2 regions of the Nonomuraea sp. NPDC049480 genome follow, and region 1 is predicted to be linked to the other one. Evidence: riboswitches for the same ligand, from Rfam matches in the RefSeq annotation. Region 1 holds a riboswitch; the other holds the start of a gene.
What was found. A riboswitch is a leader RNA that binds a small molecule or an ion and turns the genes downstream of it on or off. The one in region 1 is predicted to bind cyclic di-AMP.
Positions count from the first base shown of each region.

Region 2: it holds a riboswitch for cyclic di-AMP, as region 1 does, so the genes downstream of both, ACIBX3_RS28035 (NlpC/P60 family protein) here and ACIBX3_RS26505 (glycoside hydrolase family 25 protein) in region 1, are expected to answer to the same signal.

Region 1 covers NZ_JBITMD010000009.1:202,063-206,868, forward strand. The annotation lists gene ACIBX3_RS26495 (aldehyde ferredoxin oxidoreductase C-terminal domain-containing protein) at 1-1,276, shown strand, start outside; gene ACIBX3_RS26500 (RNA polymerase subunit sigma-70) at 1,276-2,220, shown strand; cyclic di-AMP (ydaO/yuaA leader) riboswitch at 2,657-2,803, shown strand; gene ACIBX3_RS26505 (glycoside hydrolase family 25 protein) at 2,816-3,592, shown strand; gene ACIBX3_RS26510 (hypothetical protein) at 4,397-4,795, shown strand.
Region 2 covers NZ_JBITMD010000010.1:106,281-111,086, forward strand. The annotation lists gene ACIBX3_RS28030 (LuxR C-terminal-related transcriptional regulator) at 638-850, shown strand; gene ACIBX3_RS28035 (NlpC/P60 family protein) at 854-1,888, opposite strand; cyclic di-AMP (ydaO/yuaA leader) riboswitch at 1,895-2,046, opposite strand; gene ACIBX3_RS28040 (amino-acid N-acetyltransferase) at 2,325-2,882, shown strand; gene ACIBX3_RS28045 (RDD family protein) at 2,981-4,393, shown strand; gene ACIBX3_RS28050 (RDD family protein) at 4,505-4,806, shown strand, end outside.

The DNA.
Region 1 (4,806 bases):
CGGCCGGTACGGGATCGGCGCGGTGTTCGGGGCCAAGAACCTCAAGGCGATCGTGTGCGTGGGCGACGCGCCGGCCGAGGTCGCCGATCCGGAGGCGGTCGCGGCGATCGACGCCTACTACCGGGACTCGCTGGCCACCAACCCGCTGGCCGCGCTCCAGGTGGGTGAGCCCGGGTTCGCGGGGTGGGTGGGCGAGCCGCCCGCGCCCGGGTACGCGGCCGTACGGAACTTCTCCGTCACGGGCGCGTCCGGCCTGCGGGTTCCGGAGGCGCGGGACTACGACGGGCGGGCGGTGGCGATCAGCGGCGCCTGTCCGGGGTGCCCGAACGACTGCCTCAAGGTGTACGCCCCGCCGTCCGCGGGCGAGCGCCGGTCGGGCGGGCTCGGGCAGGAGGCGTTCCTGTCGCTCGGGTGGAATCTGGGGATCGACGACCTCGACGCCGTGCTGGAGGCGAACGCCCTCTGCAACGATCTCGGGCTCGACCAGGTCTCGCTGGGCGGGACGCTGGCCTTCGCCATGGAGTGCGCGGAGCGCGGGCTGCTGCCCGGCGGGCCCGCGTTCGGGGACGCCGCGGCGCTGCCCGGGCTGATCAGGGACGTCGCGGCTCGCGCGGAGGAGCTCGGCGCTCTGCTGGCCGAGGGGGCGGCTCGGGCGGCCGGGCGGCTCGGGCCCGAGGCCGCGCGGTACGCGATGACCGTCAAGGGCGCCGAGCTGCCCTGCTTCGACCCGCGCATCCAGCCGGGGATCGGGCTCGGGTACGCCGTCGCCCCCAACGGCCCCCGCTACGACGCCCTCGAGCACGATCTCGACTTCGATCCCGTCGCCGGGCTGGTCTACAGCTTCCCCGAGGCGCGGCGGATCGGGGCCGAGCCCGCCCCGGCCGGGCAGGTCGACGCCGAGCGGGGGCGGCGGAGCGCCCGGCTGCTGCGGCTGTGGAGCGGGCTGGACGCGCTCAACCTGTGCGTGTTCGCCTCCTCCCCCACCAGGCCGCTGACCATCGACCGCCTGACCGCGCTGGTCACCGCCGTGCTGGGCCGGGACTTCACCCTGGAGGATCTCCTCGGCGCCGGGCAGCGGCGGCTCGACGAGATGCGCGCGTACGCCGAACGCGAGGGCATGGGCGCCGGGCGCGACGAGTTGCCCGCGCGGATGCACGAGGAGCCGGTCGCCGAAGGCCCCCACAAGGGCGCCGTGCTGGACCGGGAGGCGTTCGGGCGGGCCCGCGACGCTTTCTACGCGGAGCTCGGCTGGCCGAGCGGCATCGGGGCGAGCTGATGGTGCACTGCTACCGCATGCTGGGCTCGGTCGAGGAGGCCGAGGACCTGGTGCAGGAGACGTTCCTGCGGGCGTGGAAGGGGCTGCGAAGCTTCGAGGGCCGATCGTCGCTCCGGGCGTGGCTGTACCGGATCGCGACGAACGCCTGCCTCGACGCCCTCGACGGCCGGGCGCGGCGCGTCCTGCCGCACCACCTGGCGCCCCCGTCCGATCCCAGCGTGGACCTGCCGCCGCGCACCGACGTCCCCTGGCTGCAGCCGTTCCCCGACCGGATGTGGGAGCCGGCCGCGCCCGGCGATTCCGGGCCGGATGCCGTGGCGGTCTCCAGGGAGACGCTGGAGCTGGCGTTCCTGGCCGCGATCCAGCACCTGCCGCCCCGGCAGCGCGCGGTGCTGATCCTGCGTGACGTGGCCGGCTGGCCGGCCAAGGAGGTCGCGACGCTGCTGGAGGGCAGCGTGGCCGGCGTGAACAGCGCGCTGCAGCGGGCACGGGCGACGATGCGCGAGCACCTGCCCGAGCACCGCATGGACTGGGCGCCGGCGGCCGAGCCGTCGCCGGAGGAGCGGGCGGTGCTGCGGCGGTACATGGACGCGATGGAGCGGGCCGACCTCGCCGCCGTGGCCACGCTGCTGGCCGCCGACGTGCGGGCGACGATGCCGCCGTTCCCGATGTGGTTCCGCGGGCGGGCGGCGGTCATGGCGTCGCTGGAGGCGAGCTGGGACGCCGACGCTCCCTGGTACGTCGGATCCTTCCGCATGGTGCCCGTCGGCGCCAACCGGCAGCCCGCGGCGGCGGCCTACGTCCGGGCGCCCGGAGACACGACCTTCCGCGCGTTCGCGGTCGGCGTGCTCCGCATCGAGGCGGGGCTGATCACGGAGATCACAGCCTTCCACGACACCGGCCTGTTCGCCGCCTTCGGCCTCCCCTCCGAACGCGACCGATGAGTCCGCACCATGGCGGTTCGGCGCACTCCCAGTCGGCAACCGCACCTTCCACACCGGCCTGCGGAGCCGGGTGCGCAGGTTCGGATCCTGCACGGGGGCACGCAGAACACGGGAAGCATCTTCGGACACTCATCATGCAGTGCCGGCGGCCGCGCAATCGAAAGACGGGGCCGATTCGCCTTCTCGTACGCAATGGTGAGCCGCGGGTGGAAGCGACGGCCGGCCAAAACTTTACCCAATCCCAAACCCGCTGCCAGCACGGCATTTCAGGCCTCCTGGCAGGCCGACACACCGATATCCGATTTGCCCCTCTTGTGTCATCTTTGGGATATATGTACCTTTTGCGTAATCGCGGCACATGTCCAGGCGAGCTTCTCGTCACATCATTGCCGCTTCGTTGACCGGACCGTGCGTTCGTCCTGGAGATCCTCAGGGCAACGCCCGGCCGCCGAATCCGCGCCTCGCGGAGCCGGGGACCCATCCTCTTTTCGGGGTGAATCGGACGCCAGCCCAGGCTGCGCCCGTAGGGCACTTCCACGCCCGAACCCGTCAGCTAACCCGGTAGGCGGCATGGAAGCAAGGAGTCAATGCCCTCATGCCCAAGCCCCGGCTTGCCGCAATCGCCCATACCCTCAAGAACCAGCTCGATCTCCCCAGCAAGCGCTTCAGCCTCGTCATCGGCGGTGCGATCCTCGCCGGAACCACCGCCATCACGGGCGTGACCGGCACGGCGCTCGCCTCGTCCATCGAGCACAGCTCGGTACACGAGGCTCACCCGGAAACCGCATCACTCACGTACGGCGTGGACGTCTCCAGGTACGAGTCCGACTTTGACTGGAACGCCAGCCCGGCCGAGTTCGGCATCATCAAGGCCACCGAAGGCACGAGCTTCCGCGACGCCTCGTTCGCCAGACACTGGCGTGAGATGGACAAGAAGGGAATCGTGCGCGGCGCCTACCACTACGGCCACCCCGGCAACGACCCCATCGGCGAGGCCGAGTACTTCCTGTCCATGGTGAACTCCCAGCCCGCCAAACCCGGCGACCTGCTCGTCCTGGACCTGGAAACCAGCAACGGTAAGTCCGTCGCCGAGGTCAACGCCTGGGCCAAGGCATGGCTGTCGCACGTGAAGACCAAGACCGGAATCACCCCGATGCTCTACAGCGGCTGGAACTTCGCCAACGCCTATGGCAAGGGCCTGGCCGAATACCCGCTGTGGGTCGCCCACTACAGCAAGCCCAAGGGCGAGCTCACCCCACCCGCCGACTGGAAGTCCTGGACCATCCACCAGTACACCGACTCCCCCGTCGACCAGAACGTCTCCGCACTGACCCCCGACCAACTGCGCAAGCTGGGCCGCCCTGCTGTCTGACCGAGCAGACGGAGATGGCAGCGGCCATCACCCGACGGTGGAGGTTGGGACAGCCGCCCGCGTGCCCTTTCCGACCTTCACCGCTCCACTTCTGCCCCGCAATGCATCACGGGCACCTGGCGACGCGCTGCTCGGCCCGCGCCTGCAGCGAGGCCGGCAGGCCGCTCCGTAAACCAGTCAGCTCCTGGGACGACAAGAGCACGGCAGCACCACATGGGCATGGTCAGGAAGGACAACCAGAACGCCTGACGAACTCACTCACCCGCTCCCCGGGAAAGTCCTCTGCCCGGAACGGCTGAACCCGCATGAAGAACCCGGTCGGTGCGATGCGCTTCACGCACGTCAACGCGTATCCGACGCGATTTCGACCGGTACTCAGCACGTGGGACATGAGCAGGTCCCTTAGTTCCGCCTGGCTGATGGCCGGCCAGTACAGGTGCACGCCGTCGACGGTCTCCCGGTCCAGGAGCCCTGCGCGGCGAAAATCGCCCCACGAGGCCATCCCATCCAAACTCCTATAGCATATAGTAGATCAGACGAGTGAGCTGGTCGACACCTTCGCGGCGCCCTTCGAGCGGTTGCTCCGCGACGGCGTGCTCGATGGCTCGCTCCGCGAAGTTCCTCCCACCGTCACCGCCACAGTGCTGTGCAAAACCGCCGGCTGGGGCTATGTCCACCTGCGCGCCGGCCACGAGTGGCCGCCTGAGCGCGCCAGGGACGCCGTCGTCGACCTGGTCACGAACGGCCTGCCGCCGTAAGGCGTTCCTACGACGCATCATAGGAGCCATCCCGTATGCTCTGACCATGAGGTCAACGGAGGCGGGACGGCCGGCGGGCATGCTGCCGCGTCTGCTGCTCCTCGTCCTCCTCATGCTGGGGGTGGCCGCGATGCACACGCTCGGCCACCTCGTCGGCCCCGACGCGCCTCAGCCGTCCGCCACCGGCATGCTCCATGCGGAGGGTGCGCACTCCCCCGTGCCGGACTCCGGATCCGGCGATGCGCCGAGCGGGGCTCCCGACCCGGCGTCCGTCTGCCTGGCGATCCTGGCCGCTCTCCTCATCCTGGCACCGCTGGGTCCGCGCATCGCAGGCCTGGCCGGCGCCTGGCTGCGATCGCATCCCGGATGGCGCGTATCACGGCGGCTTCGCGGCCCGCCTCCTCTGTCACTCATCCTGACGCGCACGGTCGTGCTGCGGACGTAGGCGTTCCGGCC
Region 2 (4,806 bases), on a different contig from region 1:
GATCGGCAGCGGATAGGCGAATGCTGAAACCAGGTCCGCCTCATCCGGCGGCGCGCCGATCAGTTCGGCGGTTATCTCTTCGATGCGGGGGCGTGGCCGTTCGAGCACGCGCGGTGTGAACGACTTGCTCACCAGGGCACGCAGCCTGGTGTGGTCGGGCGGGTCCGTCCGCAGGAACGACTCGACCGGCTGACCTGCGTCTCTTCTGGCCAGCGGGTCGGATCCATGCCCGAAGCGGGGGTCGGGGAGCATCGCTCCGCAATGCTCATGGGTGGTGACAACAAGCAATCCGGCACAGGTACGGAAGACCGTGCTCCGCGCGCTCATTTCGCGATAGCACGCGTACGGTTCACGCGGGAAATCCGAATCGTAGGGATCGAAGCCGAGAACGTCGACCGGGCCCATCGACGGCGGGTACGATGCGCCGGGCTGATCAATGAGATCGCTCATCACGCGCCACGGGTCCCGTCACCATATGGCGAGTACGTCACATATAAGGGATCATGTCAATAGCGTTCGTCAAGGGAGGCGATTATCACGCTTGACGACCTTTCCTGGATGCGTTTACCGTCTGCGAGACGAGCGGCTTCGGCCCGTTGTGCGGTCCGATTTCTGCTGTTGGGGGGGAGGGCTCCCGATGGATGTGCTCACTGAAGGCGTTGAGCTGAGCCATGCGGATCTGGCGTTACTGGCGGAGCTTGCCAAAGGGGTTACGGTCGATCGAGTGGGTAGACGTCTGGATATCAGCGGACGGACGGTACGCCGGCGGTTACGGGGCATCTGCGACCGCATAGGCGTGGCCACGGCCATCGAGGCCGTGGCCTGGGCAGCTCGCCGCCAGCTGATCTGACGATCAGTCGGCGATGCGCACCGCGCCGGCGTACGGCCGCCTTTCGATCGACGCGACGCGCACGACATCACCCGTCCGGGGGGCGTGCACCATCATGCCTCCGCCCAGGTAGATGCCGACGTGGTGCAGATCGCTGTAGAAGAACACGAGGTCGCCGGGGCGCAGCTCGGACTTGGAGATGTGCCGTCCTGCGGTCCACTGGTTGCCGGTGTAGTGCGGCAGCGAGATGCCCACCCGCTGGAAGGCCGCCATCACCAGGCCTGAGCAGTCGTAGGAACTGGGGCCCTCGGCGCCCCAGACGTACGGCTTGAGCTGCTGCGTGAGCGCCCACCTCGCGGCCTGGGCCGCCTTGCCGTTGCCGGGGATCGGCAGGTTGATCCGCACAGCGCGGCTGCCGGACTGGCCGGCCTCGCCCATGGCGCGCCTGAACAGATTGCTCTCCGCTTTGCTCACCAGTTTGGTGATCTTGTCCCGCTTGGTGTCGAGCTCGTCGACGATCTTCTGCAGCTCCTCCATGCGCGTCTGGGCGCCCGCCTTCGCGCGGGTGGCGGCGTCCATGGCCTTGGCGAGCTGGTTGAACTCCTCGCCCTGCTCCACCTCCAGCGCATACGTGGTGGCGGCCTGGTCGAGGAACTTCTCCGGATCCCCTGAGGAGGTGAACGCCAGCGCCCTGCTCAGGCCGCCGGTCATGTACGCGTTCTGGGCGAGCAGGACGGCCTTGGCGCGCTTGGCGGCGAGATCGGCCTCGCTGTCCGCCAGCGTCTTCTGGGCGGCGTCGGCGGCCTTCTGCGCGGTCTTGTACTTCTCCCGCTGGCCGTTGTACTGCTCCGTCAGCGTCTCGATCTCGACATGCAGCTTCTCGACCTGCTCGGAGAGATCCTTGAGCGAGGGCTTCGGGTCGGCGGACGCCGGACCCATGGGGATTGCGAACAGGAGCGCGGCCACTGTGACGCCTGCCACACCTAGGCGGCGCCAGGCTCGTTCCGGAGGGCGGGCGTTCGTGCCCGCCGACTTCTCCCCACGGTTCTTGCGCTTCACCAACCGAGCTCCTCTCATTGCCGCCTACCGGGTTAGCTGACGGGTTCGGGCCGGAGCAGCCCTACCGAAGAACTCGGATTCACCCCAATGGTGGCGTTCGGAGGGTCGCCACCGGCGGGTCCCCGGCTCCCCTTACGGGAATTGGGCGTGTCGCCCGCGCGCTACACGCGGGGAACGTTGTCGCTGGACACTAATGCACTCCGGGTTCGTGCTCAACCAGAACTGCTCGATCTGTAGAGGTTTCACAACTGAAGGGTCACGGGGTGATCTCGTGATCTATCGTGCAGAACAGACTTTATGTCCTCTTTGTCCTCGGTTCTGCCGTGGGCCCAGGAGAGACCGAGCCCAGGCCTGGGTTGACCGTGACATGTCACAGGATGGGGCCAGACGTGGGAGTTAGGGCCGAGCCGTAATGACATCTGTACTCTGGAGAGCCATGGAGCAGGTGGCCGAACTGACAGTGCCCGAGACCGCGGTCGTGGTCCGGCGTGCCCGCACGCCCGACGTACGCATGGTCCGGCGCCTGGTCGACACCTACGCGGGCGCGGGTCCCCGCCTCCTGGAGAAGACCACGGTGACGCTGTACGAGGACGTACAGGAGTTCTGGGTCGCCGAGTTGGACGGGCGGGTCGTCGGCTGCGGCGCGCTCCACGTCCTGTGGGAGGACCTCGCCGAGGTCCGCACGGTGGCCGTCGACCCCGAGTGCCGAGGCAGAGGCGTCGGCCATCGGATCGTCTCGGCGCTCATACAGCAGGCGAAGGATTTGGGGCTGCAGCGTGTATTCTGTCTGACTTTTGAGGTCGACTTCTTCGCCAGGCACGGCTTCCGCCCGATCCAGGGCACGCCGGTCTCACCCGAGGTCTACGCCGAACTGCTGGCCTCGTACGACGAGGGTGTCGCGGAGTTCCTCGACCTGGAACACGTGAAGCCGAACACCCTGGGCAACACCCGCATGCTGCTCCACCTGACATCGGGTGACGCGGACCTTGACTAGATGGAAAGGTGATTGTTGATACCTATGTCGATACGTTGGGCAGCACAGGGCATGTGTCCTGACACGTGCCACATGCGCACTCGAAGCGAGGTGACACGGTGAGCACCGGACAGCCGCCGTATCCACAGGACGAATCCGGCGAGAATTCTGCGCCCGGCAATCCCCACTACGGGCAGCAGAACACGGGCCGCCACCCTGGCGAGCCCGATCCCGACGCGACTGTGGTCGGCTACCGGGCGGACGACCCCTACGGTCAGCAGCCCCAGTACGGTCAGCAGGGCTATGGGCAGCAGCAACAGCAGTACTCCCAGCCCCAGCACGGCCAGCAGCAGGGCTACGGCCAGCAGGCTCAGTCCCAACCCGACTACGGCCAGCAGCACGGCTATGGCCAGCAGCAGGGTTACGGTCAGCAGGCGCAGTCCCAACCGGACTACGGCCAGCAGCAACCGGGCTACGGTCAGCAGGCACAGTCCCAACCGGACTACGGCCAGCAGCACGGCTATGGGCAGCAATATGGTTCGCAGCCGCAGCAGGGCTATGGGCAGCAGCCCCAGTCCCAGCCCGGCTACGGCCAGCAGCCCGCCTCCGGGCAGTACGGCGCTCAGCAGGAGGGCTACGGTCAGCAGCCGCAGTCCCAGCCGGGCTACGGCCAGCAGCAGGGTTACGGTCAGCAGGCTCAGTCCCAGCCCGACTACGGCCAACAGCAGCCGGGCTACGGCCAGCAGCCGCAGTCCCAGCCGGGCTACGGCCAGCAGCCACAGTCCCAGCCCGGCTACGGCCAGCAGCAGGGCTACGGGCAGCAATATGGTTCGCAGCCGCAGCAGGGCTATGGGCAGCAGCCCCAGTCCCAGCCCGGATACGCCCAGCCGCAGTATGGTCAGCAGCAGTACGGCGACCAGCAGCAGTACGGTCAGGGCCAGGCCTACGGGCAGCCGCAGCAGGCCGCCTACGGGCAGCCGGGCTACGGCCAGCCCTACGGCCAGCCGGTCGGGATGCAGCCGCCGGGCGCGCCGGCTCCGCTGGCGGAGTGGTGGCAGCGGCTGGTGGCGAGGATCGTCGACGGAGTCATCTTCGGCATCGCCATGGTCGTGCTGACGGCCATCTTCACCGCCGTCCTGCTCGCGAGCTACAACTCGGCCACTGGCGCCTCCACGGGCCTGATCGGCTCGTTCGTCCTCGGCATCATCATGGCGATCATCATCACGGTCGTCTATGTCGGCTACGACTTCCTCATGCACAAGATGAGGGGTCAGACGCTTGGCAAGATGATCATGGGCATCAAGGTCGTGCAGGTCGGCGGGACGGTGCCGCAAGGCGGCATCCCCAACGACGTGGCACTCAAGCGGGCGGCCGTGACGTGGGGCGGCTATTTGCTGTACTGGTTGCCCCTCGGACCCGTGCTCGCCGGCCTCGTCTGCGCCCTGAACGGCGCCTCCATGCTGTGGGACAAGCCCCTGCAGCAGACGTTCGCCGACAAGTTCGCGCAGACCGTGGTCGTGAAGATCAAGTAGTCCACGCGAAGCGTAAACATAGGGGCCGGCTTCCCGCCGGCCCCTATGTTTTGTCCCCCGGGCCGTACCAAAATGATGAAGACCGCACACCGATGACGTGAGGTGGAGGTTATGGCCGGGACGTCGCCGGGGGCGGACGCGCTGCCGGCGGAATGGTGGGAACGGCTCGCCGCCCGGCTGATTGAAGCGCTCGTCTTCGGGGTCTTCTATTACATTCTGTTCATCGCGCTGTGGGGCATCTTCCGAACTGTCGGGATGCTGGACGTGTTCGACGGCCGGCTGCCCGGCGTGTGCGCCTGGTTCGGCGCGGGACTGGCTTATGCCTGCTACGACTGGCACGCTCATTCCCGGCACGGCCGGACGTTCGGCAAGGCGATCATGCGGATTCGCCTGGCGCCGCGGAAGCTTCCGCC